One region of the Rhizobium sp. BK529 genome, then DNA from elsewhere that is predicted to be linked to it. Evidence: predicted binding sites of a transcription regulator. Region 1 holds the regulator's gene; each other region holds the start of a gene.
What was found. The regulator PhoB, encoded in region 1, activates phosphate uptake and scavenging genes when phosphate is short. The targets are predictions, from matches to a motif close to TGTCATNNANCTGTCAT.

Region 1 (7,393 bases):
AACTCGCCGAGAGCGGCTGCAGCTTCTGCCATGGCTTTCACTCCTATTTTATAGGAGCAGCCGACTAGCGCGCCGGCCGCTCGCGCAGCCGCGAGTTTGGGACTCGCGACATCCGATTATGGTTCAGATCGCGCCCAGGCACCAAGCAAGAATCGACTTCTGCGCATGAAGACGGTTTTCCGCCTCATCGAAGACCACGGATTGCGGGCCATCGATCACCTCGTCCGTCACTTCCTCACCGCGATGAGCGGGAAGGCAATGCATGAACAATGCGTCTTTGCCGGCCTGCGCCATCAAATGCGCGTTGACCTGATAGGGCTGGAAGACATTGTGACCGCGGGCCCGATGTTCCTGATTCATGGAGACCCAGGTATCGGTCACCACGCAATCGACGCCGGCGACCGCACGGTCGGCATCATGGCATAGCATGATTTCGGCGCCCTCATTGCGGGCCCAGTTCAGATAGTGATCCTTGGGCTCGGAACCAAGGGGTACAGCCATGTTCATGCGATAGCCGAAACGAGCAGCCCCTTCGACGAGGGAATGCAGTACGTTGTTGCCGTCTCCGGTCCAGGCGATCGTCTTGCCCTTGATCGGGCCGCGATGCTCTTCGAAGGTCATGATATCGGCCATGATCTGGCAAGGGTGCGTGTCGTCCGTCAGCGCGTTGATGACGGGAACGGTCGCATGTTCGGCGAGCTCCAGCATGCGGCTGTGCTCGGTCGTGCGGATCATGATCGCATCGACATAGCGCGACAGCACCTTGGCCGTATCACCGATCGTCTCGGCGCGGCCGAGCTGCATTTCGGTGCCCGAGAGGAACAGCGTCTCACCGCCGAGCTGGCGCATGCCGACATCGAAGGACACGCGGGTTCGGGTCGACGGCTTCTCGAAGATCATGGCCAGCATCTTGCCGGCGAGCGGCTTGTCGGCGGCACCCGCCTTGAACGCCTGCTTTCGCACCTTCGCATCGTCCATGATGGTTCTGAGATCGGATGCGGTGACTGCGGAGAGATCGAGGAAGTGTTTGGGGGAAGCCATTGTTCGTTACCTGCTACGCCCGCCAGCGGGCGGGGCATTGTCCTTTCAAGCGGTCTTCTTGACCTTGGCGGCACGGATGCTTTCGGCGGCACGCTCGAGACGGGCAATGCCCTCGCGCGCCTCTTCGGCGGTTACGACCAGCGGCGGCAGCAGACGGATGACATTGTCGCCGGCGGGGATGGCCAGAAGATGGGCTGCGCGGATCTCCTTCAGGAGCTCAGCCGAGGGAATGGCAGCCTTGACGCCGAGCAGCAGGCCTTCGCCCCTGATATCCTCGATCACATCGGGATAACGATCCTTGAGCGAGGCGAGGCCCTGACGGAAGACGAGGGTGACATCGCGGACATGCTGCAGGAAACCATCGGCCAGGATGACATCCAGAACCGCGTTGCCGACAGCCATGGCCAGCGGGTTGCCGCCATAGGTGGAACCATGCGTGCCGGCCTTCATGCCAGAGGCGGCCTCTGCCGTCGCCAGGCACGCACCGAGCGGGAAACCGCCGCCGATGCCCTTGGCAACCGCCATGATATCGGGCGTGATGCCAGACCACTCATACGCGAAGAGCTTGCCGGTACGGCCGACGCCGGTCTGAACCTCGTCGAGAATGAGGAGCAGGCCGTGTTCATCGCAGATCTGGCGGAGCGCCCTCATGAATTCAGGCGTCACCGGGCGGACACCGCCCTCGCCCTGTACGGGCTCTATAAGGATGCCGGCCGTCTTGTCGGAAATCGCGGCGCGCACGGCCTCGATATCGCCGAAGGGAACCCGATCGAAGCCGGGGGTCTTCGGGCCGAAACCTTCGAGATATTTCTCCTGGCCGCCGGCGGCGATGGTCGCCAGCGTGCGGCCGTGGAAGGCGCCTTCGAAGGTGATAATGTGGAAACGTTCGGGATGTCCCTTGGAGAACTGGTAGCGGCGCGCCGTCTTGATGGCGCATTCCAGAGCCTCGGCACCGGAATTGGTGAAGAACACCTTGTCGGCGAAAGTGGCATCCGTCAGCCGCTTGGCAAGCTTCTCCTGACCAGGCACTTCATAGACATTCGACAGGTGCCAGACCTTGTCGGCCTGATCCTTGAGAGCAGCCACGACATGCGGGTTGCCGTGACCGACTGACGTGACAGCGACGCCTGCGCCAAAATCGAGATATCGTTCGCCGGTTTCGGTGATCAGCCAGACGCCCTCACCTCGCTCGAACCGCAACGGGGCACGAGAATAGGTATCATAAAGCGGCGAGGCTTCAGCCATGGCGCGAACTCCTGCAACAGGTTATGAGACAACGGACTCCGGCTAACAAAACCAGGCCCGAAAAATCAAAAATGCCGCCTTTCGGCGGCCGAGAGCACTATTTACTTTTCGCACTGCAATGTCAACAAAACTGAGGATTTAGCGCATGCGTCAAGCAGGCAATCGGCTTTACAGGTCTATCAACAGCTAATGTTGCAGAAATGACTCGCTCGGGAAGCAAGTTGGGGAAAACTACGAATTCGGATTCATCCGATTCCTGCGACTCTTGTCACAGAGTCAGGCTCACACTAGGTTAAAGTTCAATTACTAGACTGCATGCGGCGGAACTAGTCACCTAAATTTATCAGGCGTTTCTTGCTTCGGAAGCTTCCGAGGCAACGGTGAGGGATTCTGCCATCACCAACGCAAAGGCGGAGACAGGGCATGAACTGGACAGACGAGCGTGTCGAGAAGCTCAAGAAGCTTTGGTCGGAGGGGTTGAGCGCCAGCCAGATCGCTGCGCAGCTTGGCGGGGTGAGTAGAAACGCTGTTATCGGCAAGGTTCACCGGCTCAGTCTTCCCGGCCGCGCCAAGGCCGGCGGTACGGCAACCACGGCGCGTGCGCCGAAGCGCAATACCTCGGCACCGCGCGCTCCGAACTATACATCTCGCATCGCCACCCGCACCGTGACGCGCCAGCAGGGCGCAACGATGCTGAAGGAAGAGATCGAGATCGAAACCGTCGAGGAGATGGACTACGTGCCGGCCGCAAACGTGGTCGTGCCGATCTCCCGTCGCCTCGGACTGACGGAGCTGACAGAGCGCACCTGCAAGTGGCCGGTCGGCGACCCGCTGAAGGACGACTTCTACTTCTGCGGCTGCGACTCCCCGGATTCATCGCCCTACTGCAACTATCATGCGCGCCTCGCCTATCAGCCGGTCAGCGAACGCCGCAAGGCTGTCCGGGTCGCCTGATCGGCGACCTCCAACAGACCAAACGTACCGTCACCCCTCCTCGCCGATGCGCGGAGGGGTGATTTTTTTAGCCGGCACAGGAGCGCGGGAAAACGGCTCCCGGCCACGGTCGTTCGAAGGCCGAGCTCTGCCGGCCTTCCACCATGCCTGACAATGCGAACTTATGTGGCCAACATCACCGATGCGTTTCAGCCTCGACCGGCATGGAACGGTCGTCATGGCGCTGTAGCGCGATTTTCTGATCCAGATGCGGTATTCTCGTCGAGTAGCACGGCGCAAACAGTCGCTCAGGGGTGCCAATGGAGATCGATCCGAAGCGCATGACAATGGGATTCGTCGGGACGGGCACGATTACAGAGGCCGTCGTCACCGGATTGGGCAAGACAGCGTTTCGCGACACACCGATCGTGCTGTCACCGCGTAACGCAGGCGTCGCCGCCCGTCTCGCGGCGGCAAACGAGAATGTGTCGATCGCTTTAAGCAATCAGGATGTCCTCGACCGCTCCGATCTCGCATTTTTGGCCGTGAGGCCGCAAATTGCCGAGGAGGTCGTCCGCTCGCTCCGATTTCGGCCGGGCCACCATGTCATCAGCTTTGTCGCGGCCACGCCAATGGATCAACTGCTGGCGTGGATCGATCCACCGGTTCGCCTAAGCCTGGCAATTCCACTTCCGTTCGTCGCAGATCTTCAGGGGGCGACTGCGATCTACCCGCCCGACGAAGTTTCCCACGCCCTCTTTTCGGCGCTCGGAACGGCGATCCAGGTTGAAAACAAACTTGAGTTCGAACTTCTCGCGGTGGCGAGCTGCCTGATGGCCAGCTATTTCGGCATCCTTGAGGCGACGTCGACCTGGCTGCAGAGCCAGGGGCTTTCGGGACCGTCTGGCGACGCCTACCTCCGTCAATTGTTTTCCGGCCTCGCCCATGCCGCCCGTTCAAAACCTATGGCGAGTTTCGACGAGCTCATCGGTGAGCATTCGACCAAGGGCGGATTGAATGAACAGGTGCTCGAAGACTTTCGCGCGTTCGGCGGCATGGCGGCTCTGCAAAAGGCTCTTGATCGAATTCTTGCGCGCATCCGCCTGTAAAAGCAGGTTCTTTCGAGGCTCGCTTCGGCGCTGGGTGTCGGCTTTCATTAGGAGTTGGGAGTTCCACATAGACAAACAGGCCGCCCGTCAAGCGGGCGACCCGTCTGGACCTCCGATCACTCGGATTAAGCTTCCATGGAATATCCCGCACCGCGGACGGTGCGGATGACGTCCTGCATGTTGGAGAAGTTCAGCGCCTTGCGCAGGCGGCCGACATGGACGTCGACGGTGCGTTCGTCCACATAGATGTCATGGCCCCAGACGCCGTCCAGAAGCTGGGAACGGGAGAAGACCCGGCCCGGCGATGACATCAGGAATTCCAGCAGGCGGAATTCGGTGGGACCGAGGCGGACTTCGCGGCTCTTGCGATGAACGCGATGGGTTTCGCGATCGAGCTCGATATCTCCACACTTCAGAACGGTGGAGAGAACCTCGGGACGGGCGCGGCGCAGCATCGCCTTGACGCGGGCGACAAGCTCCGGCGTGGAGAAGGGCTTGACGACATAGTCGTCGGCGCCGGTCGAGAGACCGCGAACGCGCTCGCTTTCCTCGCCGCGTGCCGTCAGCATGATGATCGGCAGGCGCTCGGTCTCCGGTCGCATGCGCAGTCGGCGGCAGAGCTCGATGCCGGAAACGCCCGGCAGCATCCAGTCAAGGATGAGCAGGTCCGGCGTGCGCTCCTGAAGCCGGATTTCCGCCTCGTCGCCACGGAGGATCGTATCCACCTCGAAACCTTCCGCTTCGAGGTTGTAGCGGAGAAGCACGCTGAGTGCCTCTTCATCTTCAACAACTGCAACTCTTGGGATCATGCGTGTCAGTCTCCTAATGCATGATCCTTAAACCGGGGGTGATTTAAACAAGGGACCATGCAGAAACTCGGAATTGGCTGCACCTAAAGCGTGTCGCGATCCTTCGGATCCGCTGCCGCGCTGTAAGCTTTTTTCGCATGTCGTTATCGCAAAACCGCTGCACACTTTTGCGCGACATGCTTTCTGCGCGCCCCCGGCGAGGGCGCGCATGCAATGGGCAGGTCCGGATTACTCCGTGACTGCGCCGACGGTGTTGGAGCTGTCGTCCTTCGGACGCTCGCCCTCCGGCTGGGAACCGGTTGCCATGTAGTAGATCGTCTCGGCGATGTTGGTCGCATGATCGCCGATGCGCTCGATGTTCTTGGCGCAGAAGAGAAGATGCGTGCAGCTCGTGATGTTGCGCGGATCTTCCATCATGTAGGTCAGGAGTTCGCGGAACAGCGAGGTGTACATCGCGTCGATTTCATCGTCGCGCTCGCGGATCGACTTTGCCTTGTCGGCCGAACGCGTCGTGTAGACGTCGAGCACTTCCTTGAGCTGGACGAGCGCCAGTTCGGAAAGATGCTCGAGACCGCGGGCGAGCTTGCGCGGAACGCCGGTGCTCTGCACGGCGATGACACGCTTGGCCGTGTTCTTGCCGAGATCGCCGACGCGCTCGAGGTCGGCGGCGATACGGATCGAACCCATGATCTCGCGAAGGTCGGAGGCCATCGGCTGGCGACGGGCGATCGTGACAATCGCCTTGTCGTTGATTTCGCGCTCGGCATGATCGAGGATCACGTCGTCCGAGATGACTTTCTGTGCGAGCGCGGTGTCACCGTTGACGAGCGCGCGAACAGCGTCGGCACCCATCTGTTCGGCAAGGCCGCCCATCTCGGCAATGCGCCGGGACAGGAACTTCAGGTCGTCATCGTAAGCAGAGAAAATATGTGTCGATGCCATGGGGCTTTGTCCTCGAAAATCGGGAAGGCTTCACATCTCCAAACTCAGCCGAACCGGCCCATGATATAGTCCTGGGTACGCGGATCGTCCGGGTTGGTGAACATCTTGTCGGTGTCGTTCTCCTCGACCAGGTTGCCGAGGTGGAACATGGCTGTACGCTGTGATACGCGCGCGGCCTGCTGCATGGAATGCGTCACGATGACGATGGTGTAGTTTTCACGCAGCTCGTGGATCAGCTCTTCGACCTTGGCGGTTGCGATCGGGTCGAGCGCCGAGCAGGGCTCGTCCATCAGGATGACTTCCGGGCTGACGGCGACGGCGCGTGCGATGCACAGACGCTGCTGCTGGCCGCCGGAAAGCCCGGTGCCGGATTCATGCACGCGATCCTTGACTTCATTCCAGAGGCCGGCGCGCTGCAGGCTGGACTCGACGATCTGGTCGAGGTCTGCCTTGGACTTGGCGAGGCCGTGAATGCGCGGGCCATACGAGACGTTTTCGTAGATCGACTTCGGGAACGGGTTCGGCTTCTGGAACACCATGCCGACACGGGCGCGGAGTTCGACGACGTCGATGTCGGGATCGTAGATGTCGTCGCTGTCGAGCGTGATCTTGCCGGTCACGCGGCAGCCGTCGATCGTGTCGTTCATGCGGTTCAGCGACCGAAGGAAGGTAGACTTGCCGCAGCCGGACGGGCCGATCAGGGCGGTCACGGTGTTTTCGCGGATGTTCAGATTGACATCGAAAAGGGCGCGCTTTTCGCCGTAATAAACGGAGACATCCTGACCGATCATCTTATACGGGACGTTGCTCATTTTCTGGTCCAGCGCCTTCTCAACTGCTGCTTCCGTCAACATGTTCATGATCTCTACTCCGTTTACCAGCGGCGCTCAAAGCGACGACGCAAGAGGATAGCTCCGATGTTCATGACGATCAGGAACAGGAGCAGGACGATGATGGCACCCGAGGTTCTTTCCACGAAGGCGCGCTCGGCTTCGTTGGCCCACATGTAGACCTGAACCGGAAGTGCGGTGGAGGGATCGAGCGGAGTGGTCGGCGCCTGGGCGACGAACGCGACCATGCCGATCAGGAGCAGCGGCGCGGTTTCGCCGAGTGCGTGGGCAAGGCCGATGATCGTGCCGGTCAGAATGCCGGGCATGGCGAGCGGCAGCACATGGTGGAACACCATCTGCATCTTCGAAGCGCCGAGGCCCAGCGCCGCCGAGCGGATCGACGGCGGCACGGCGCGGAGCGCTGCACGCGTCGCGATGATGATCGTCGGCAGCGTCATCAGCGTCAGCACCAGACCACCGACGA
Region 2 (7,393 bases), 510 kb from region 1:
CATCGGCCCGCGTGAAGATGGCAGCGGCTTCGGCATCGAAGTTGCGCTGACCGTCAACATCCCGGGCGTCGACCGCGAAACCGCCGAAAAGCTTGCAGCCGCAGCCCACATCGTTTGCCCTTACAGCCACGCCATGCGCACCTCGACCGAAGTTCCGGTCACGGTCGCCTGATCACTTTGCAGCATTGGCGAGAGAGGCCGAGGCTCCGCTTCGGCCTTTTTCGTTTGCCTCTAATGTGCCGCTTGCTGTTCCGATCCGGGCAGCTGGTCCGCATCCGTCAGCGTGCCCAAGAAGGCGACGATGTCGTCGATCTCCGATTCCGTCAGCGCCGGCGGGTCGCTGGGCTTACGTCCGAAAGGCGGGTCCTGGTTGAGATTGGCCCAATAGGCTTGCGGAACATCATCATATTTGCGGATCGTGCCGTCGGCATTCCTAGGGTACCAGCGGCCCGGATCGCTGTCGCGTGTGGCGTAGAAGGAAACGACATCGCGCAGCGAGTGGAAATAGCCATTGTGGAAGAAGCTCTTCTTCAGCGCCACATTGCGCAGCGTCGGCGTTCGGAACAGGCCGCAATATTCCGGCCGGTCCTTGAAGTCTGTCCGCTGCGGGCCGCAAAGGCCGAGATCGTGATAATCGGAATCGGCGTTGGCCGGGATTGCCATGTTGCGCGGCACCGCGAGCCCGAGGAAGCCGAAGTCGGAAAATTGCGGTGGCTCGCCGTCGTTGGCGGGCTCGCTCAGATGGCAGCTCGAACAGTTGCCCTTCGCCGGATCTTCGAAGAGGTCGCGCCCATGAAGTTCCTGTGCCGTCAACGTGCCCTTGCCGGCAAGAAAGGCGTCATAGCGGCTGGAATAGGGATAGAAGTCCGCGCCGCTCTGCTCGAAAGTACTGAGTGCCTCAACCGCACCCTGGAAGGCATCCCCGACATTGCCAAAGATATCCTGACCGAAAATTGCCCTGAAATCATTGGCATAGGCTGTCTTGCTGAGCGCTGCGACGACTTGGGCTTCGTTCTTGTTGCCCATTTCGAAAGGTGAAAGCAGCGGGATCTTCGCCTGGTCGGAGCCATGGTCCACGCGCCCATCCCAGGTCAAACCGCCAGTCGGCCCGTTGTCGACGCTCTCGTCGCCTTCATCCTCGGAATCGTAGAAATGCTCGGTGAACGAAGGGGTCGCCTGCAGATAGCGCAGCGTCGGCACGGCGCGCAGGCCAGGCTGGTCCATATCTGGTCCGCCCATTTCGACCGGCGTTGCAGTCGCCGGGGTGAAACCGTGATGAGGATCGTGACATGAGGCGCAGGCCTGCTTGCCGGAGGCTGATAGCGAGGCATCGAAGAACATCTTGCGGCCGAGTTCCGTAAGGGATTGGGCGCGGGCATAGGCTTCCGCTCGCGACATGGGACCGGGGTGTGTGCCCCCGGTAGTAGCCGCGCTGCTTTGCCGCAGGGGCAAGAGGCTGAAACCGATTGCTGACGCAGCCAAACCGAGCGCCAGACCGGATCGCAGGAGCCAGATATTCTTTGCCGTCATGTCAGGGATTCCAATGGGTTAACATTGTCCATTGTCATAATCGAACCTGACTGCAACAGATTGATGACGCGCACCTCCGAACCGTTGCGGCAAGCTGCCATATGTCACAAATTGATAGACGGCGGGAATAGCGTCGCGCTTGCGCTCGGCCATTGCATTTCCGCCGTATGCTCCTCTAGCCACGCCCCCTTAGCCATGAGGTTTCCCGCATGACCAGACTGAAGCTCCTCCGTAATCTTTCGCTGGCCGGTTCGGCCATGCTGCCGCTGGCGTTCGCCACGGCTGCCCATGCCGCACCCGCCGGTATGGACAAGATCCAGAATATCGTCGTCATCTACGCCGAAAACCGCAGTTTCGATAACCTCTATGGCAGCTTCCCGGGCGCCAATGGTCTTTCCAACGTCAGCGAAAGCCAGGCCCGCCAGCTCGATCGCGACGGCACGCCACTCGCCGAACTGCCGCCCGCCTGGGGTGGCCTGACCGCCAAGGGCGTGACGCCCGCCATCACAGAGGCACAGTCCGCTCATCTTCCCAATGCCACCTTCTCGATCGACGATCCCAAGGGCTTCGCGCAGGCGCCAAACGTCATCACCCGCGACCTCTGGCACCGCTTCTACCAGGAGCAGATGCAGATCGATGGCGGCAAGAACGACAAGTTCGTCGCTTGGGCCGATTCCGGCAGCCTCGTCATGGGCCATTATGACGGCTCGATCTTGCCCATGTGGCAGGTCGCCAAGAAATACGTCCTCGCCGACAACTTCTTCCAGGGCGCCTTCGGGGGCTCCTTCCTCAACCATTTCGCATTGGTCTGCGCCTGCGCTCCTTATTATGCTGATGCCGACAAGAGTCCGGCCAAGCCGACGATCGCCAAGGTCGATGCCGACGGCGTTTCGCTGATTCCGGCCGAAAACGGACCGAAGTCGGCTCTCGAAGGCGCTCCGAAATTCGTCTCCGACGGCAACCTCACGCCGGATTTCTATGCCGTCAACACCATGCAGCCACCTTACCAGCCGAGCGTCAACGCCCCGGCCAAGGATGGCGATGCGGCCTATGCCGACCCGTCGCAGCCGAACACCCTGCCGCCGCAGCACGAGATTACCATCGGCGACCTCCTGTCGCTGAAGGGAGTCACATGGGCATGGTATAGCGGTGCGTGGCAGGCAGCGCTTGACGGCAAGAACGCTACGCCGGTGCCGAACTTCCAGTTCCACCATCAGCCCTTCAACTATTTCGCCAACTTCGCGCCGGGCACGGCAGCCCGCGCAGAGCACCTGAAGGACGGCGGTCTCGGCGGCGAAGCCTTCATCAAGGATATCGACGACGGCAAACTCCCGGCCGTTTCCTTCTATAAGCCGCAGGGCAATCTCAACGAACATGGCGGTTATGCCGATTTATCGAGCGGTGACCAGCACCTCGCCGATCTCGTTTCGCATCTCGAAAACAGCCCGCAATGGGGCCACATGCTCGTGATTGTCACTTATGACGAAAACGGCGGCTTCTGGGATCACGTCGCGCCGCCGAAGGCCGACCGCTGGGGGCCGGGCAACCGCATTCCGGCCTTCATCATCTCGCCTTACGCCAAGGGCGGCATGGTCGATCACACGCAATATGACACGACCTCGATCCTGCGGCTGATCACGGCCCGCTACGACCTGCCGGTGCTGCCGGGCCTGCTCGCGCGCGACAAGGCGCTTGCGCTGAACAACGAGCCGCCGATGGGCAACCTGACGGCAGCCCTCGACCTGACGCGCTGATCGTCACGACAACGCTGTGTCTTCTCCCCGAGAGGTGGGGAGAAGACTTCGTGCTTTTCGGATGTCTATCCGTTGAGCTCGCGCATGCCGATTTCGCCGTAGCGATCTCCGACAGCGCGGGGCAGGACGCTTGCGATTTCCTCGAGATCCCCAGGTGTCAGATCAACGGCGGCCGCTCCAAGATTCTCGTCCAGCCGGGTGCGGCGGCGGGTGCCGGGTATCGGCACGATATCGTCGCCCTGCGCCATCACCCAGGCAAGCGCCAGCTGCGCCGGCGTTACGCCCTTGCGGCGCGCAATCTCCTCGACGACGGCGACGAGCTCGAGGTTCCGCTGGAAATTGTCGCCCATGAACCGCGGTGAGGTCCGCCGATAGTCATCGGGTGCAAGATCGTCGACGGATTTGATGGCGCCGGACAGGAAGCCGCGCCCGAGCGGCGAATAGGCGACAAGCCCGATCCCGAGTTCACGCAGCGTCTCCAGCACCCCGTCTTCAGGCTCGCGGGACCACAGCGAATATTCGCTCTGAACGGCGGTGACGGGATGCACGGCATGCGCCCGGCGGATCGTTTCCGGGCTGGCCTCCGACAATCCGATATGCCTGACCTTGCCGGCTTCGACGAGTTCCTTCATCGCCCCGACCGTGTCCTCGATCGGCGTATTGGGGTCGACGCGGTGCAGGTAATAGAGATCGATGTGGTCGACGCCGAGGCGCCGCAACGACCCATCGCAGGAGGCTTTGGCATATTCGGGCCGCCCATTGACTGTCTGGGCGCTGACGCCAGGTATTGCTTTTATTCCGCGTACGAGGCCGAACTTGGTTGCCAGCACCACCTGCTCGCGCCGACCTCTGATCGCCCCACCCACGAGTTCTTCGTTGGTGTGTGGGCCATAGGCATCGGCGGTATCGAGCAGGGTCACGCCGCGCTCGAGCGCTTGATGGATCGTGGCGATTGCCTCGCCCTTGTCTGCTTCCGTTGCCCCATAGGCCCAGTTCATGCCCATGCAGCCGAGGCCGATCGATCCGACCTCAAGCCCTTGCCCGAGCCGGCGTGTCTGCAATGTTCCGTTTGTCATCTCTCATCCTTTCTTCCGCCTCCGCATAGGAGGCGATTTTGCCGTCGAGGACGCGAAGGCAGGCTTCGAGATCGGCCAGATTGGCCCGGACACGCTCACGATGCACTTCGAGCAACTTGCGACGCTCGCTGAAAGTGACTTTCCCGCTATCGGCAAGCTTTGCGTAAAGCAGCATGTCTCGGATCGGCATGCCGGTCGTCTTCAGACGACCAAGAAACTCGATCCAGGAAAGGATTGAAGCGTCGTAGTCACGTTGTCCGGATCGATCGCGGTCGGCATAGGGGAGCAGGCCGATACGCTCGTAATAACGCAGCGTATGAGCCGACAAACCGCACCGTTTCGCGAGGTCACTGATCTTCATGAGACACCTGTTCTCGTCACGACGCAAAGGAAGCTACGGCTTCGAGCGCACTCTAAGTCAAGAGGCTTTTTTGTGGCTTATTTTGCAGTTGTCAAATCCCAGCCTTGCAAGATCAGGCCAGGTACTGCAGGTCCCGCCGCAGCTCGTCCCCGTTGCCCTCAGGCAATTTCGCTTCCAGCGCCGCATGTGTGTTTTCCCATATCGGCAGCGCCTTTTGCAGCACGGCCCGCCCGTCCTCCGTCAGGCGGAGCAGGCGGCCGCGCCGGTCTCTCGGGTTGGGTATGATATCGACGTACCCCTTTCGCTGCAGGGGTTTCAGTGCCGCCGTCAGCGTCGTCTGGTCCATGGCGAGCAGGCTTGCGACGGGTCCCATCGGCGGCGGCTCTGGCCGGTTCAGGGACATCAGCAGGGAGAACTGTCCGTTGGTGAGGCCGACCGGCCGCAGCGCATCGTCGAACAGCCTTGCGAGTGCACGAGCGGCTCGCTGTACGTGCAGGCACAGGCATGTATCCCGCACCAGAAGCGTCGTGGAAAAAGGAATCGTGATCACGTTTGACATGATCTATTTCTATTGATATCAATATATTTAGTCAAGAAGAGGAGCCTATCTGCCGGAAAATACCGGCGCGCCGGAGGAGGGCGCAGATCATGCTGAACAAGGTAGCTCAAAATCCCGTCGTCTCCCGCGAGGAATGGCTCGAAGCCCGCCGAGCTTTGCTGCTGAAGGAAAAAGAGGCGACCCATCTGAGAGACAAGCTGAATGCCGAGCGTATGGCTTTGCCATGGGTGAAAGTGGATAAGGACTACACGTTCGACACGCCGCAGGGGCCGAAATCGCTCGCCGACCTGTTCGACGGCCGCAGCCAGCTGATGGTCTATCACTTCATGTTCGGTCCCGAATGGGAGGCCGGCTGCCCGGGCTGCTCGTTCCTCGCCGATCATCTGGACGGCACGCTACCCCACCTCAACCATCACGACGTTACCCTCGTTGCGGTCGCCCGCGCCCCGCTTGCCAAGATCGAAGCTTACAAGAAGCGCATGGGCTGGAAATTCCCCTGGGTTTCGTCCTTCGGCAGCGATTTCAATTTCGATTATCACGTATCTTTCACGCCTGAGGACCTTGCCAAAGACAAGGTCTTTTACAATTTCTCTCCGATAGCGCCCTCTGACGCCAATGACGAACTGCCGGGACTTTCCGCCTTTTATAAAAATGACAAGGGCGAAGTGTTCCATACCTATTCGAGCTATGCCCGAGGCGCGGAAGAAATCCTCGGTACGCTGATGATCCTGGATCATGCCCCCAAGGGTCGCAACGAAGATTCGACCATGGATTTCGTGAAGCGCCACGATGAATATGAGGATGCCCCCCGGGCCTCATCCTGCCACTAGCGCAGGCCCAGCAAAAGCGCTGCGCGGTCTTGCGTTCGGAATTGCATGAAGCATCTAGCCAGCCACCCATCATCCCGAGGAGAAGGACGATGAAGACTGCGGAAGTGCTGAAGGAGCATGCCTTCCTGGAGAAAATGGTCGGCCGATGGACTGTGACATCGTCCGACATGACCGGCCAGAAGCCCTGGGAAGAGGAGGTGCGTTCTCTACAAGGCATCTGGTTCATTGCTGAAGGCAGCGGCGAGATGGCGGATGGCAAGCAAGCGACCACCATGCTCACCCTCGGCTACGACCCAAGCAAGGGCAAGTATGTCGGCAGCTGGATCGGCTCCATGATGGATTACATGTGGACTTATGAAGGCGAGGTTGAGCCGTCAGGCAATGTCCTGTCGCTTTATACAAGGGGGCCAGCTTTCGATGATAGCGGCCTTGCTGACTATCGCGAGCAAATCACCTTCCTAGACAACGATGTGAGAACCTTCACATCGAGCACGAGGGAGCCGGATGGAACCTGGAAACAGTTCATGGAAGCCAGATACACCCGCAAGGGCTGAAATCGCCGGGCACATCAAGAGCAATTCCAGCAAAGGTGCGAGAGCAATTTTGGGGACCGGAATTGCGTAAAAAAAGCAGAGAGACAGAACTCAAGCGTGGACCGAGGAGGACACGATGTCCAATACGCATGGGAAGTTCATATGGTGCGAACTGATGACGCCGGACCCAGATGCGGCGGCGAAATTTTATGGTTCGGTCGTCGGCTGGACGGCGAGCAAGATGCCGGCAGCAGACCAGCCTGAATACACGATCTTTGAAGCGAACGGCGTCAGGGTCGCCGGTATGATGCCATTTCCGGCGGAACTGGAAGGCCAGGGCATTCCGCCGAACTGGACCGGTTATGTCGCCGTCGACGATGTCGACCAGTCGGCGCGCGACTTTGCGGCGAATGGCGGTACCGTTCGCCGCCAGCCGGCGGATATTCCGGGCATCGGCCGCTTTGCGGTCGTGGCCGATCCTGATGGAGCTGTGCTCTGCATCATGACCCCGCTGCCGATGGAAAATCCGCCGCCGGAGCTTCCTTTCGACACGCCCGGTCATGTCGGCTGGCGTGAACTCTACGCCAATGATGGCGCCAAGGCCTTCGACTTTTATTCCAAGCGCTTCGGCTGGACGAAGGATCAGGATTTCGACATGGGGCCTATGGGCGTCTACCACATCTTTGCCGTGCACGGAAAACAGACAGGCGGCATGATGACCCGCCCGCCGGAAGTCAAGATGGCCTTCTG
Region 3 (7,393 bases), 830 kb from region 1:
GCCGTATCGGCCGTGTCCGCGGCGCCAACGGCCATTCCTATACGTCGGGCGTCATCTGCGCCAAGGTCGCTCGTTATGCCGAGCGCCTCTATCATCCTGACCGTCTCATGCATCCCTTGCGCCGCACCGGCGCCAAGGGGGCAGGGCAATGGCAGCAGATTTCCTGGGATGATGCGCTGGACGAGATCGCCGAAGCCTTCGTGAAGGCCGAGGCCAGGGACGGCAGCGAAGCCATCTGGCCCTATTTTTACGCCGGCACCATGGGCTGGGTACAGCGTGATTCGATCGAGCGCCTGCGCCACGCCAAGCGCTATTCCGGCTTCTTTTCCTCGATCTGCACCAATCCAGCCTGGACCGGTTTCACTATGGCGACCGGTATGCTGCGCGGTCCGGACCCGCGCGAGATGGCGCGTACCGATTGCGTCGTCATCTGGGGCACGAACGCGGTGGCCACGCAGGTCAACGTCATGACCCACGCGATCAAATCGCGCAAGGAGCGCGGCGCCAAAATCGTCGTCATCGACATCTACGGCAATCCGACGATGAAGCAGGCCGACATGGCCTTGATCGTCAAGCCCGGCACCGATGCAGCACTCGCCTGCGCCGCCATGCATATCGCCTTCCGCGACGGTTATGCAGATCATGCTTACATGGCGAAATATGCCGACGATCCCTCGGGTCTCGAAGCGCATCTGAAGGCAAAGACGCCGGAATGGGCGGCCGCGATCACAGGCCTTTCGGTCGAAGAGATCGAAGCTTTCGGCAAGCTCGTCGGCACGACGAAAAAAACCTTCTTCCGCCTCGGCTACGGCTTCACCCGCCAGCGCAACGGCGCTGTCGCCATGCATGCGGCCGCCTCGGTCGCCACCGTGCTCGGCTCCTGGCAATATGAAGGCGGCGGCGCCTTCCACTCCAACAGCGATATCTTCCGCATGAACAATGCGGAGCTGACCGGCAAGTCGATGAAGGATGCGGCCATCCGTATGATCGACCAGTCGCAGATCGGCCGGGCGCTGACGGGCGATGCCGTGGCCCTTCGCCACCGCGGCCCGATCACGGCCATGCTCATCCAGAACACCAATCCGGTGAACATCGCGCCCGAACAGCGGCTGGTGAAACGCGGCTTTGCTCGTGACGATCTCTTCGTCGCTGTCCACGAGCAGTTCATGACCGAGACGGCCGAAATGGCCGATATCGTTATCCCTGCCACCATGTTCGTCGAGCATGACGACATCTATCGAGCCGGCGGGCAGAACCACATTCTGCTTGGACCCAAGCTCGTCGAGCCGCCGCCGACCGTGCGCACCAACCTCTTCGTCATCGAGGAACTGGCAAAACGCCTTGGCGTCGCCGATCGCCCCGGCTTCGGTTTCACGGCCTGCGAAATGATCGACCGCGTATTGGCGGCGAGCAACCTGCCGGATTACGATTATTTCCTCGAACACAAGTGGTTCGACCGACAGCCGGCCTTCGAGGAAGCGCATTATCTCAACGGCTTTGCTCATCCCGACGGCAAGTTTCATTTCCGGCCGGATTGGGTGGACGGCGCTGCCCCGAACAAACCGCCGGCGTCGGTCGGCGCGCTCGGCCCCTATGCCGAGCTGCCGCCGTTCCCGGATCAGGTCGACGTCATTGAAGTCGCTGATTCCGAGCATCCTTTCCGCCTGGCGACCTCGCCGGCGCGCAACTTCCTGAATTCGAGCTTCTCGGAAACCAAGACCTCGCGCCAGAAGGAAGGCCGCCCGGAAGTGATGATCAATCCCGTCGATGCGGAGACCAATGGCATCGGCAACGGGGATCTCGTCCGCATCGGCAATATGCGCGGCGAGCTGCGCATCCATGCCCGTATCACGACCGAGGTAAAGCCCGGCGTGCTGATTGCCGAAGGTCTTTGGCCCAACAAGGCGCATGTCGATGGCGAAGGCATCAACATTCTCACTGGCGCCGATCCCGTGGCGCCCTATGGCGGCGCCGCCGTTCATGACAACAAGGTCTGGCTTCGCAAGGATGCCGCCAAGGAAGCCCTATGACGCAATCGAAAGCAAACGTGAAGATTGTCGGCAAGGAAACCCTGTCCGACGGATGGACGAAGCTGGTCGGCTATGAGCTCGACTTTACCGACCGGGAGGGCGAGACGCACCGCCTGTCGCGCGAGGTCTACCACCGCACGCCGGCCGCCTGCATCCTGCTCTATGATCCGAAGCGCGACGTCGTCGTGCTGGTGAAGCAGTTCCGCCTGCCGGTCTATCTGAACGGCGACCCCGCCTGGATGATCGAAGTTCCGGCTGGCCTGCTCGACGGCGACGAACCCGAAGCCGCCATCCGTCGCGAGGCGATGGAGGAGACCGGCTACATGATTCGCGATGTCCGCTTCCTCTTCAGATCCTACACCGCGCCGGGCTCCATCACCGAGATCGTGCATTTCTTTGCAGCGGCAATCGATACCGCCGACCGCACATCCGATGGCGGCGGTCTGGAGCACGAGCACGAGGATATAGAGGTGCTGGAAATCCAGCTGCCGCAGGCTCTCGCGATGATCGAAAAGGGAGAAATCATCGATCTCAAGACGATCATGCTGGTGCAATGGGCGGTAGCGAACAAAAGCCTGCTTGGCACCTAAAAGTCCGACCTTGCAACGTCATGGCCGAGATAGATTCGCCTCGGCTGAATTTCTTGGAATTCTTCATGCAATTGTCACGAAGCGAGACTAAGCGCTGCCCCTTAACAATCATCAGATGCGGTCAGGAGAAAGCCCATGTGGCTCGGTAATTTCACCCTCGTTTTGCCCAACGAGGTGGTGAATGAAGGTTCTGTGCGGATTGAAGACGGCTTGATCGCCGAAATCAGGCCGGAGCCGGTTGCCAACGCCGTTATCGATGGCGGAGGGCGTCTGCTGATGCCGGGTTTCGTCGATCTGCATGGAGATATGATCGAACGGGAAATCGCCCCGCGCCCGAACGCCCATATGCCGATCGACTTCGGCATCCACGAACTCGACAAGAAGCTTGCCGCTGCTGGCGTCACGACAGCTTTTGCCGCCGTCTCCTTCGCGACGGAAAGTGTCTACGGCCATGTCCGTTCGCTGGAGACGACCTCAGCGGTCATCGAGGGCATCAACACGCTGCGCGACAATCTGCTGATCGATCATCGCGTCCATGCCCGCTACGAAATCACCAATACCGGCGCAGCCCCGGCGCTGGAGCGCCTGCTGGAAGCCGGCCATATCAATATGGTCTCGCTGACGGACCACACGCCGGGGCAGGGCCAGTATAACGACATCAAGAGCTATATCCTGAGCATTTCCGAACGCCGCGCCGTATCGGAGGAAATGGCTGCAGAGATCGTCGCCCAGCGTATTGCCATGCGCGACAATCCCGAGATCGAGGCCAAGCTGAAGGATATCGTGGCGCTCGCCAAGAAGCATGGCCTGTCGCTCGCCTCGCACGATGATGACAGTGTCGAGAAGGTCGCCGAAATGTTCGATCTCGGCGTCACCATCAGCGAGTTCCCGGTCACGCTGCCGGCTGCCGAAGAAGCTCGCCGCCGCGGCCTTTGGACCCTGATGGGCGCGCCGAATGCGCTGCGGGGCAAATCCATGTCCGGCAATCTGAGCGCGCTCGATGCCGCTAAGGCCGGCCTGCTGACGGTGATTGCTGCCGATTACCATCCGGCTGCATTCGTACCCGGCATCTTCAAGCTGGCGGAAATGGTCGAAGGCGGTCTTCCCGCTGCCGTCGCCATGGCCACGTCGAATGCCGCCCGTTCAGCTGGCCTGATGGACCGCGGCGAGATCGAAATCGGCCAGCGTGCCGATCTCGTTGTCATCGAGCCGGGCGATGTCCATCGCATCCGCGCCACTTTCCGCGGCGGCCAGTTCGTCTATAGCGATGGTACGCTGCATCCACTTCAGGCTCTTGCGGCCTGAAGTCAGAACATTTCTGCTTTAGCCGCCGATCAGCGAAATAAGCTGCGATTTGGGGGCGGTGGCGGAAGCTGTCGTTCCGACGGCCTTCCGGCCTTCCATCTTCACCTTGCCTTCGGCAAAGAGCTTGAGCGCCTGCGGATAAAGCTGATGTTCGACGGTCAGTATGCGTCCTGCCAGCACCTCGGCGGTGTCGCCCGCAAGTATAGGCACGGCGGCCTGGCCGATGACTGGGCCTTCATCCATGCCTTCGGTGACGAAATGCACGGTGCAGCCGGCAATCCGCATGCCGGCGTCGATCGCCCGCTGATGCGTATGCAGCCCCGGAAAGAGCGGCAGCAGGGAAGGGTGGATATTGATGATCCGGCCTTCGTGGCGCTGGATGAAGGCGCCTGACAGGAGGCGCATATAGCCGGCGAGGCAGATAATATCCGGCGAAAGCTCATCGAGCGCGGCAAGGATTGCCGCCTCGTGCTCGTCCTTGTTCGCATAATCCTTGCGCACGAAGGCGAAGGTCGGGATACCCTCGGCAGCCGCCTTGGCAAGCCCGCCCGCATCCGCCTTGTCAGAGATCACGCCGACGATCTCGGCCGGATAATCGGCCGATTTTGCCGCCTGCACCAACGCCATCATGTTGGAGCCGCTGCCGGAAATGAAGACGACGGTGCGTTTGCGCGGCGAATTCATAGGGCGAGCGTGCCCTTGTAGATCGTGCCGGCTTCGCCTTCGGCGCGGGCGACCATGCGGCCGAGCGTGACGACTGTCTCGCCTTCTGCTTCGAGCACCTTGGAGACGGCGGCGGCATTTTCTTGCGCGACCACAACGATCATTCCGATGCCGCAGTTGAAGGTGCGCAGCATCTCCTTCGCCTCGACGCCGCCTGTCTTGGCAAGCCACGAGAAGACCGGCGACACATTGACGGCGGCAAGATCGATCTCGGCGGCAAGATGCTTCGGCAGCACGCGTGGAATATTTTCCGGGAAACCGCCGCCGGTGATGTGGGCGAGCGCCTTCAGCGCACCGGTCTCGCGGATCGCCTTCAGGAGCGGCTTCACATAGATGCGGGTCGGCATCAGCAGCGCCTCACCAAGCTTCTTGCCTTCGGCAAAAGGGGCCGGCGCATCCCAGCCGAGGCCGGAAAGCGCAACGATCTTGCGCACCAGCGAAAAACCGTTGGAGTGAACGCCAGAGGAGGAAAGGCCAAGGATGACGTCACCCTCGGCAATATCGCCAGACGGCAGCAGCTTGCCGCGCTCGGCAGCACCCACTGCGAAGCCGGCGAGGTCATAATCGCCGGAAGAATACATGCCCGGCATTTCAGCCGTTTCTCCGCCGATCAGAGCGCAGCCTGCCTCGCGGCAGCCGGCAGCGATACCGCCGACAATGGCAGCACCCTGATCCGGATCGAGCTTACCGGTCGCGAAATAGTCGAGGAAGAAGAGCGGCTCAGCGCCCTGCACGACCAGATCGTTAACGCACATGGCAACGAGGTCGATGCCGACTGTGTCGTGATAATCAGCGTCGATGGCGATCTTCAGCTTGGTGCCGACGCCGTCATTGGCCGCAACGAGAACCGGATCGGTGAAGCCCGCAGCCTTGAGGTCGAAGAGGCCGCCAAAGCCGCCGATCTCGCCGTCCGCGCCCGGGCGGCGCGTCGAACGCACGGCTGGCTTGATCTTCTCCACCATCAGGTTGCCGGCATCGATGTCGACGCCTGCATCGCTATAGGTCAGGCCGTTTTTTCCAGACTGGCTCATGATGATCTCCGGAGGATTTGAAGCTGCGGATAAAAGACCGCGTCACATGCCGGTCGCAATTGCATGAGAGTGCGCTTTATGCAAGCGTTGCAAGGGAAAAGCCCCCATTTTCCAGCTAATCCCCGTACGCTTTCCGGATTTGGTGCAACAGGGTTGACCATCTTTGCGCCTCCATCCTATGTGCTGGATGCGCACGGGCAGGGCGTGCGGTCAGCGGGGAAGCGATGCCACAACAGGTCAGCGGAACGATACTGAAGCGCCAGGTCATCTTCTGGGTGGCGGTTCTGCTCATCTTCATCGCCTTCCTCTATATTTTCAGCTCGATCCTGCTGCCGTTCATCGCCGGCATGTCAATCGCCTATTTTCTCGATCCCATAGCGGACAGACTGGAGCGCCTCGGCTTGAGCCGGCTGATGGCGACCATCGTGATTCTGGTTGCCTTCGTCATCGTCTTTGCGCTGGCGCTGGTGATCTTGATCCCGGTTCTCATCAACCAGTTCAACGATTTTGCCCAGCGCGTGCCGGGTTATATCAGCCAGCTTCAGGAATTCATCGCCCATTACCAGGATTCTGTGCTGCCCGGCTGGATCAAGAGCCAACTCGGGACCATCAAGAACAATTTCTCGACCATTCTGTCGGAAGGGATGGGCTTCCTGACCGGGCTCTTCTCGCAGATCTGGAACTCCGGCAAGGCGATCGTCGACGTCATCTCGCTGCTCATCGTCACACCAGTCGTCGCCTTCTATATCCTGCTTGATTGGGACCGCATGGTTGCCAAGGTCGATGAGTGGGTGCCGCGCAATTACGTGAAAGACGTTCGTCAGATCGCCACAGAAATGGATCAGGCGATTGCCGGCTTCATCCGCGGGCAGGGTTCGCTCTGCCTTATCCTCGGCATTTATTACGCGGCGGGTCTCTCGATCGTCGGCCTGAACTTCGGCCTGCTCATCGGCCTCTTCTCTGGCATGATCAGCTTCATCCCCTATGTCGGCTCGTTGGTTGGACTCGTCCTTGCCGTCGGCGTGGCGATCGTCCAATTCTGGCCCGACTATATCTGGATCGTCGCCGTTCTCGCGGTCTTCTTTTCCGGCCAGTTCCTGGAAGGCAACATCCTGCAGCCGAAGCTCGTCGGCTCCAGCGTCGGGCTGCACCCCGTATGGCTGATGTTTGCGCTCTTTGCCTTCGGTGCGCTGTTCGGTTTCGTCGGTCTGCTGGTTGCCGTACCCGCCGCCGCGGCCGTCGGCGTCCTTGTCCGCTTCGCGCTTTCGCGCTACCTTCAAAGCGATCTCTACTATGGCAGGTCGCCGGGCGGCCGTGCCGGGAAGACGAAATCTGTTTCCGATGAATGACGTGAAGAACGCTGATCCGAAGCGCAAGGCCGGAGAACAGCTTCCCCTGGCCTTTTCGCATGACGCCGCAACCGGCCGCGACGATCTCCTGATCTCGGAGCGCCTCGCTGCCGCGGTTTCGATCGTCGATGCCTGGCCGAATTGGCCGTCGCCGGTCGTCATTCTTGCCGGTCCCGTCGGCTCCGGCAAGTCGCATCTCGCCGGCATCTGGAAGGATTTGAGCGGGGCGGAAATCATCCATCCCACAGATGGCTCCGATGCCGCAGTCGTGGCCGCGAGTGGTCCCGTGCTTTTCGAGGATGTCGATCGTGTGGGCTTCGACGACGTAAAGCTCTTCCACGTCATCAACAGCGTGCGGGAAAACG
Region 4 (7,393 bases), 350 kb from region 1:
CCTTCTTCTCTTTCGTCACGGCCCTCCTGCTCGCCTATGATCCGGCCCGCCGCCTCGCGCGCCTACAGGTGCAGATGGAGCGAGCCGTGGTCAACGCCCGGATGATCTACGAGCTGCTCGACATGGAGCCGCGCCAGCGCGAACTGCCGGATGCAAAGCCGCTTGTCGTGTCCGAGGCGAAGATCGAGCTGCGCAACGTTTCCTTCGCCTATGGCAACGAGAGCGTCCTGAACGGCGTGACGCTGACGGCTGAGGGCGGAAAAACGACTGCCCTCGTCGGCCCTTCGGGCGCCGGCAAATCCACCGTCATCAGCCTCATTCCGCGCTTTTACGATCCGAAGGAAGGTCAGATCCTGATCGACGGACAGGATATCGCCCATGTTACCAAGCAGTCGCTGCGCCGCCAGCTCGCCTATGTCTCGCAGCAGCCCTATCTCTTCGAAGGCACGATCCGCGACAATATCCGCTACGGCCGCCCCGAAGCGACGGACGACGAAATCGAAAAGGCAGCGCGGCTTGCCTATGCGCATGACTTCATCGTCGCACAGCCGCAGGGCTACGATACGCCCGTCGGCGAAAATGGCGTGACGCTGTCCGGCGGCCAGCGCCAGCGGCTGTCGATCGCCCGCGCGCTGGTGCGCAACGCACCGATCCTGCTGCTCGACGAGGCAACCTCGGCACTCGATACGGAATCGGAAGCGGCCGTACAGAAAGCACTCGACGAAGCCATGACCGGCCGCACTGTCGTCGTCATCGCCCACCGGCTTTCGACCGTGGTACGCGCCGACAAGATCATCGTCATGCAGCAGGGGCGCGTCGTCGAAGAAGGCAGTCACGAGACGCTTGCGAAGGTCAGCGACGGACTTTACGCTCGCCTCAACAATCTGCAGAGGCCTTCGGCTTCTGATTCATTTTAATCGGGATGACGGACTGACATGAGCGACGCTGCGATGAAACTGGTTGTGGTCGGAGCGGCGGGACGCATGGGACAGACGCTCATCCGTCTTATTCATTCCATCGACGGCGTGACGCTGCATGCAGCGGTCGCGCGGCCGGGCTCGCCCTTCGTCGGCAAGGATGCCGGTGAGGTCGCCGGTCTCGGCGCCAATGGCGTCATCATCGGCGACGATCCCTTGACAGCGTTCCTGCACGCCGAGGGCGTGCTGGATTTCACATCGCCCGCCACGTCAGTGGAATTTGCCGGATTGGCAGCGCAGGCGCGTATCGTTCATGTCGTCGGCACGACCGGCTGCTCCGACGAGGACAATGCCAAGATCGCGGCCGCCTCCCGCCATGCCCGCATCGTCCAGTCGGGCAATATGAGCCTCGGGGTTAATCTGCTCAGCGTGTTCGTGCAGCAGGCTGCTCAGGCGCTCGACCCTGCTGACTGGGATATCGAAATTCTCGAAATGCATCACAAGCGCAAGGTCGATGCGCCCTCCGGCACCGCATTGCTGCTTGGTGACGCCGCTGCAAGCGGCCGCAATATCGATCTTGCCTCGAAATCCGTGCGTGTGCGCGACGGCCATACTGGCGCGCGGGACGCCGGCACTATCGGCTTTGCGACGCTGCGCGGCGGCTCCGTCATTGGCGAGCATTCCGTACTCTTTGCCGGCGAAGGCGAGACCGTCACGCTTTCGCACAGCGCAACCGACCGTTCGATCTTTGCGCGCGGCGCCATCAAGGCGGCCCTTTGGGCGCGCGACAAGAAACCGGGTCTCTATTCCATGCTCGACGTTCTCGGGCTTTCTTCTCATTGACCATCTCTCGGAGGCATTTTTCATGAGCGGTACCCTCGTCCTCGTTCGCCACGGCCAGAGCGACTGGAATCTCAAGAATCTCTTCACCGGCTGGAAAGATCCTGATCTGACCGAGCTCGGCATCCAGGAAGCCACGACTGGCGGCCAGGCGCTTGCCGACTACGGCATCAAGTTCGATGTCGCCTTCACCTCCGCACTCGTGCGCGCCCAGCACACACTGAAGCTGATCCTCGACAAGGTCGGCCAGCCGGGCCTGGAAACGATCCGCGACCAGGCGCTGAACGAGCGCGACTATGGCGATCTCTCCGGCCTCAACAAGGATGATGCCCGTGCCAAATGGGGCGAAGAGCAGGTGCATATCTGGCGCCGCTCCTACGACATCCAGCCTCCGGGCGGCGAAAGCCTGCGCGACACCGGGGCTCGCGTCTGGCCGTACTATCTCACGGAAATCCTTCCACGCGTGCTGCGTGGCGAAAAGGTGCTCGTTGCCGCGCACGGCAATTCGCTGCGTTCGCTCGTCATGGTTCTCGACCGCCTCAACCGCGAACAGGTTCTGTCGCTGAACCTGGCGACGGGCGTGCCCATGGTATACAAGCTGAACGCAGACTCGACGGTCGCTTCCAAGGAAGTACTCGGCGACATGTCTGGCGCGCACTGAGCGCGGTCAGGCACCAGTAAAGCTAGGCCGGGCGTGAGTCCGGCCTTTTCCGTTTTCAGTTTTCGATGGTGAACTGAACGCGATCGGCCGCAAAACGGCTGATCGAATATTGCACCGGCACGCCTTCCAGATCGGTGTTCATCGCCTTGGTGATCAAGAGCACGGCGCCCGGCGTCAGTTCCAGATCGGCAATATCTCCGGAATCGGCATGGGCGGCGGTGATCTCCGTCGTGGCACGCACATAGTCCGACAGGCCGAGTGCGGCAAAGGCCTTGGTGATGGACTCCGTCTTCCGATAGATCTCGCCGATGCCGGCAAAACGAGCGGCCGGGAACCAGCTCGTTCCGCGCGCGACGGGCCGTTTATCCGCGTCGCGCACCGTTTCTAGACGAATGACCGGCGTGCCCTGTTCCACGCGCAGCCAGCGGGCCACCTCGGCATCGGCCGCTTCCTCCGCATGGCCGAGCAGGAGCGCATGTGTCTCGCGCGCCTGGTCCCTCAGGCCGTCGGTAAAGCGGGTACGGCGGCTGATCGGAAAATTCAGGCGCTCCTTGCGCTCGATCAACGTGCCGCGGCCTTGCACCGCACGCACGATGCCTTCCTGGGCAAGTGCGGCAAGTGCGCTGCGAACAGTATGCCTGTTGACCCCGAATTGAAGCGCAAGGACCGTTTCCGGTGGCACCATGCCGGTTTGATCGTAAACGCCACTGCTGATCGCCTCGCGGATCCTGTCGGCGATCTGGCGCCAGAGCGCCACACCCGTCTGCCGCTGCACCTGCTTTATTCCTGCCATTACACCCCATCCAGCCAATTCGGACGCGCCTTGTCACACGCTTGTCACGTCGCCGATTTAGGGATAGGTATAGCTTGTACGGTTGTCTATATCAATAGACATTTTCGAGGAAAAGATGATGACGGCAGCGGAGAAGACGGAAGCTGCGGCGCGGACGGAGGGCGGGCGCAAGCGTACCGTCGATCTGCTCGCGCGCGCCGAAAAACAGGAATTGCTGGCGGCGTGGGACGCGCTTGCCGAACAGCCGGTGGTGCAGCCGGTGCGCGGCCCGGAAACCGGTCTCGTCATGGTTCGCGGCCGCATCGGCGGCGGTGGTGCGCCCTTCAATCTCGGCGAAGTGACCGTGACGCGCGCGACGGTACGGCTTGCATCCGGCTCGGTCGGTCACGCCCAGGCGCTCGGCACCGACCGCGAGAAGGCACGGCTTTCGGCGATCTTCGACGCACTCTGGCAGGAAGAGGCAACCATGCGCTTCGTCGAGGAAAAACTGCTTTCGCCGATCGCCCGGCGGATCGCCGATGACAACAACCGCAAGGCTGAAGAAACGTCCGCGACCCGCGTCGACTTCTTCACCATGGTCCGGGGAGAAGACTGATGAACCTCAAGACCGACGTTTTGACCGGTGGCTTCACTGAGCCGGTTTTCCACGCACAGAGCGTGTTCAAGATGCTGATGGATGGCATGGCCCGCCCCGGCACGATCCAGTCCGTCACGCCCGATGTGACGCCGCCCGCACCACTCGGCATTGCCGCTGGCGCGATCGGCCTGACGCTCTGCGACCACGACACCCCCGTCTGGCTCTCCGCCGAGCTTGCCAAGTCGGCCGTTCCGGAGTGGCTCGGCTTCCATGCCGGTGCGCCGCTGACGGCGGAAAAGGCGGAAGCGCGATTCGCCTTCGTCGAAGCCGGTATGGCGCTTTCTACTTTCGGCCTCTTTGCGGCCGGTACTCAGGAATATCCCGACCGTTCGACGACCGTCGTGATCGAGCTTGCCGATCTCGAAGGCGGGCGCCGTCTCGCTTTGATGGGGCCGGGCATCCAGAGCGTAATCGAGATCGCCCCTATCGGCCTACCGGAAACCTTCCTGCGTCTCTGGACGGAAAACCGCGCACTTTTCCCACGCGGCGTAGACATCGTGCTGACGGCGGGCAAGCGTTTCCTCTGCCTGCCGCGCACCACCAAGATCACAGCAACGGAGATCTGAGCTCATGTATGTTGCCGTCAAGGGTGGCGAGGCCGCCATCGCCAATGCCCACCGCCTGCTCGCCGACCGCCGGCGCGGCGATCGTTCCGTGCCCGCTATCGGCATCGAGCAGATCGTCGAACAGCTCGCTCTCGCCGTCGACCGCGTCATGGCCGAAGCTTCGCTTTACGACCGCACGCTTGCCGCACTTGCCGTACGCCAGTCGCGCGGCGACATGATCGAGGCGATCTTCCTGCTGCGCGCCTATCGCACGACGCTGCCGCGCTTCGGCTACTCCAGGCCGCTCGATACGGCCGACATGCAGATCGAGCGCCGCATCTCGGCTACCTACAAGGATCTCCCGGGCGGACAGCTGCTCGGCCCGACCTTCGACTATACGCACCGTCTGCTCGATCCGACGCTTCTGACGGATGAGGCTGTGGAAGAGCCTGCCCAGCGTCCGGCCGAGACCGGCCGCGTCATGCGCGTCTCCGAAATCCTCGGTCAGGAGGGCCTGATCGAAAACGACGGTGAGCTTCCCGAAGACCACGAGACGGGCGACCTGACGCGCGAACCGATGGAATTCCCGATGACTAGGGATCTCCGCCTGCAGGCGCTTGCCCGCGGCGACGAGGGCTTTCTGCTGGCGCTCGGCTATTCCACCCAGCGCGGCTATGGCCGCAACCACCCTTTCACCGGTGAAATCCGCATCGGTGAAGTCGAGGTGGAATTCGACGTGCCAGAGCTTGGCTTTGCTGTATCGCTCGGCACGATCCAGCTCACCGAATGCCAGATGGTCAACCAATTCAAGGGTTCGGCCAAGGCTCCGCCGCAATTCACGCGCGGCTACGGCCTCGTCTTCGGCCAGAGCGAACGCAAGGCGATGGCGATGTCGCTGGTGGATCGCGCGCTGCGCGCCGAAGAACTCGGCGAGGATATCACCGCGCCGGCGCAGGACGAGGAATTCGTCATTTCCCATTCCGACAACGTCCAGGCGACCGGCTTTGTCGAGCACCTGAAGCTTCCGCACTATGTGGACTTCCAGGCCGAACTCGACCTCGTCCGCCGCATGCGCCGCGAATTCGAAGCCGCGCGCAGCAGCGGCGAGACCCAGAAGGAGGCCGCCGAATGAGTGATCTCGCCACCTACAATTTCGCCTATCTCGACGAACAGACCAAGCGCATGATCCGCCGCGCCATCCTGAAGGCGATCGCCATTCCCGGCTATCAGGTGCCTTTCGCCAGCAGAGAGATGCCCATGCCCTACGGCTGGGGTACGGGCGGCGTGCAGGTAACGGCCTCGATCATCGGGCCCGAGGACGTTCTGAAGGTCATCGACCAGGGCGCCGACGACACGACGAACGCCGTCTCCATCCGCGCTTTCTTCCAGAAGGTCGCCAATGTCGCCGTCACGACGCATACCAAGGACGCGACGATCATCCAGACGCGCCACCGCATTCCGGAGGAAAAACTCGGCGAAGGCCAGGTGCTCGTCTATCAGGTGCCGATTCCGGAACCGTTGCGCTTCCTCGAACCGCGCGAAACCGAGACCCGCAAGATGCACGCGCTCGAGGAGTACGGCCTCATGCATGTGAAACTTTACGAGGATATCGCCCGCAACGGCCGCATCGCCACGACCTATGCCTACCCGGTCAAAGTTCATGGCCGCTATGTCATGGATCCCTCGCCGACGCCGAAATTCGACAATCCGAAGATGCACAGATCGGAAGCGCTACAGCTCTTCGGCGCCGGTCGCGAAAAGCGCATCTATGCCGTGCCGCCCTATACCGATGTCGTCAGCCTGGACTTTGAAGACCATCCCTTCGAAATCCAGCGGTTCGGCAAGCCCTGCGCGCTCTGCGGCGCCGAGGACGTCTATCTCGACGAGGTGATCCTCGACGACAAGGGCGGGCGGATGTTCGTCTGCTCCGATACCGACCATTGCGAAGACCGCCGGGCACACGGACATGCCGGCGAAATGCTGGCCCGGGAGGCTGCAGAATGACCGACACGCCGCTTCTTAAAGTCAACGACCTCTCTAAGTTCTACGGCAACCGTATCGGCTGCCGGAACGTTTCCTTCGAACTCTGGCCGGGCGAAGTTCTCGCCATCGTCGGCGAATCCGGTTCGGGCAAGACGACGCTGCTGAACTGCATCTCAACCCGGCTGATGCCGACCACCGGCACTGTCGAATACCATATGCGCGACGGTACCTACCGCGACCTCTATCACATGAACGAGGCCGAGCGCCGCTTCCTGATGCGCACCGACTGGGGCTTCGTGCACCAGAACCCGGCCGACGGGCTGCGCATGACGGTCTCTGCCGGCGCCAATGTCGGCGAGCGCCTGATGGCGATCGGCGATCGGCACTACGGCAAGATACGCTCCACCGCCATTGATTGGCTGGAGCGCGTCGAGATCGATGCCGGCCGCATCGACGACCAGCCCCGCGCCTTTTCCGGCGGCATGCGCCAGCGCCTGCAGATCGCCCGCAATCTCGTGACCGGCCCACGTCTCGTCTTCATGGACGAGCCGACCGGCGGTCTCGACGTCTCCGTGCAGGCGCGTCTCCTCGATCTGGTGCGCACCCTTGTCAACGATCTCGGCCTCTCGGCCATCATTGTTACCCACGATCTCGCCGTCGCCCGCCTTCTCTCTCATCGCATGATGGTGATGAAGGATGGCCTGGTCATCGAGCAGGGCCTCACCGACCGCGTGCTGGACGATCCGCGCGAGCCCTACACCCAGCTCCTCGTTTCCTCGATCCTGCAGGTTTAAGAAAGAAGAACCATGGCAACGCCTCTCGTCGTTTCAGAAGTGGCCAAGAGCTTCACCATGCACCTGCGCGACGGCATCAAGCTGCCGGTCGTCTCCGATGTCTCCTTCTCGGTGGCCTCGGGCGAATGCGTCGTGCTCGGTGGCCCCTCGGGCATCGGCAAAAGCTCGCTGCTCAAGATGATCTACGGCAATTACGCCGTCGATACCGGCCAGATCCTCGTCA

Region 2: a site for PhoB is predicted at 1,583-1,599, ahead of FHX08_RS12260 (acid phosphatase). Genes of this name have one in related genera too.
Region 3: a site for PhoB is predicted at 2,682-2,698, ahead of FHX08_RS10650 (alpha-D-ribose 1-methylphosphonate 5-triphosphate diphosphatase). Genes of this name have one in related genera too.
Region 4: a site for PhoB is predicted at 3,243-3,259, ahead of phnF (phosphonate metabolism transcriptional regulator PhnF). Genes of this name have one in related genera too.

What each region holds. Positions count from the first base shown of each region.
Region 1 covers NZ_JACIAU010000001.1:2,917,419-2,924,811, forward strand. The annotation lists gene FHX08_RS14685 (Hsp33 family molecular chaperone) at 1-32, opposite strand, end outside; gene argF (ornithine carbamoyltransferase) at 124-1,041, opposite strand; gene FHX08_RS14695 (aspartate aminotransferase family protein) at 1,087-2,286, opposite strand; gene FHX08_RS14700 (GcrA family cell cycle regulator) at 2,710-3,240, shown strand; gene FHX08_RS14705 (pyrroline-5-carboxylate reductase) at 3,540-4,328, shown strand; gene phoB (phosphate regulon transcriptional regulator PhoB) at 4,454-5,137, opposite strand; gene phoU (phosphate signaling complex protein PhoU) at 5,366-6,079, opposite strand; gene pstB (phosphate ABC transporter ATP-binding protein PstB) at 6,124-6,939, opposite strand; gene pstA (phosphate ABC transporter permease PstA) at 6,954-7,393, opposite strand, start outside.
Region 2 covers NZ_JACIAU010000001.1:2,404,847-2,412,239, reverse strand. The annotation lists gene FHX08_RS12270 (organic hydroperoxide resistance protein) at 1-172, shown strand, start outside; gene FHX08_RS12265 (cytochrome-c peroxidase) at 232-1,530, opposite strand; gene FHX08_RS12260 (acid phosphatase) at 1,740-3,284, shown strand; gene FHX08_RS12255 (aldo/keto reductase) at 3,350-4,345, opposite strand; gene FHX08_RS12250 (MerR family transcriptional regulator) at 4,314-4,721, opposite strand; gene FHX08_RS12245 (MarR family winged helix-turn-helix transcriptional regulator) at 4,834-5,280, opposite strand; gene FHX08_RS12240 (DUF899 domain-containing protein) at 5,370-6,110, shown strand; gene FHX08_RS12235 (DUF1579 domain-containing protein) at 6,200-6,664, shown strand; gene FHX08_RS12230 (VOC family protein) at 6,780-7,393, shown strand, end outside.
Region 3 covers NZ_JACIAU010000001.1:2,090,090-2,097,482, reverse strand. The annotation lists gene FHX08_RS10660 (molybdopterin-dependent oxidoreductase) at 1-2,030, shown strand, start outside; gene FHX08_RS10655 (NUDIX domain-containing protein) at 2,027-2,620, shown strand; gene FHX08_RS10650 (alpha-D-ribose 1-methylphosphonate 5-triphosphate diphosphatase) at 2,756-3,925, shown strand; gene purN (phosphoribosylglycinamide formyltransferase) at 3,944-4,609, opposite strand; gene purM (phosphoribosylformylglycinamidine cyclo-ligase) at 4,606-5,679, opposite strand; gene FHX08_RS10635 (AI-2E family transporter) at 5,904-7,028, shown strand; gene hdaA (DnaA regulatory inactivator HdaA) at 7,021-7,393, shown strand, end outside.
Region 4 covers NZ_JACIAU010000001.1:3,271,986-3,279,378, forward strand. The annotation lists gene FHX08_RS16420 (ABC transporter ATP-binding protein) at 1-917, shown strand, start outside; gene dapB (4-hydroxy-tetrahydrodipicolinate reductase) at 936-1,760, shown strand; gene FHX08_RS16430 (2,3-bisphosphoglycerate-dependent phosphoglycerate mutase) at 1,783-2,418, shown strand; gene phnF (phosphonate metabolism transcriptional regulator PhnF) at 2,474-3,211, opposite strand; gene phnG (phosphonate C-P lyase system protein PhnG) at 3,330-3,806, shown strand; gene phnH (phosphonate C-P lyase system protein PhnH) at 3,806-4,414, shown strand; gene FHX08_RS16450 (carbon-phosphorus lyase complex subunit PhnI) at 4,419-5,525, shown strand; gene FHX08_RS16455 (alpha-D-ribose 1-methylphosphonate 5-phosphate C-P-lyase PhnJ) at 5,522-6,397, shown strand; gene phnK (phosphonate C-P lyase system protein PhnK) at 6,394-7,170, shown strand; gene phnL (phosphonate C-P lyase system protein PhnL) at 7,183-7,393, shown strand, end outside.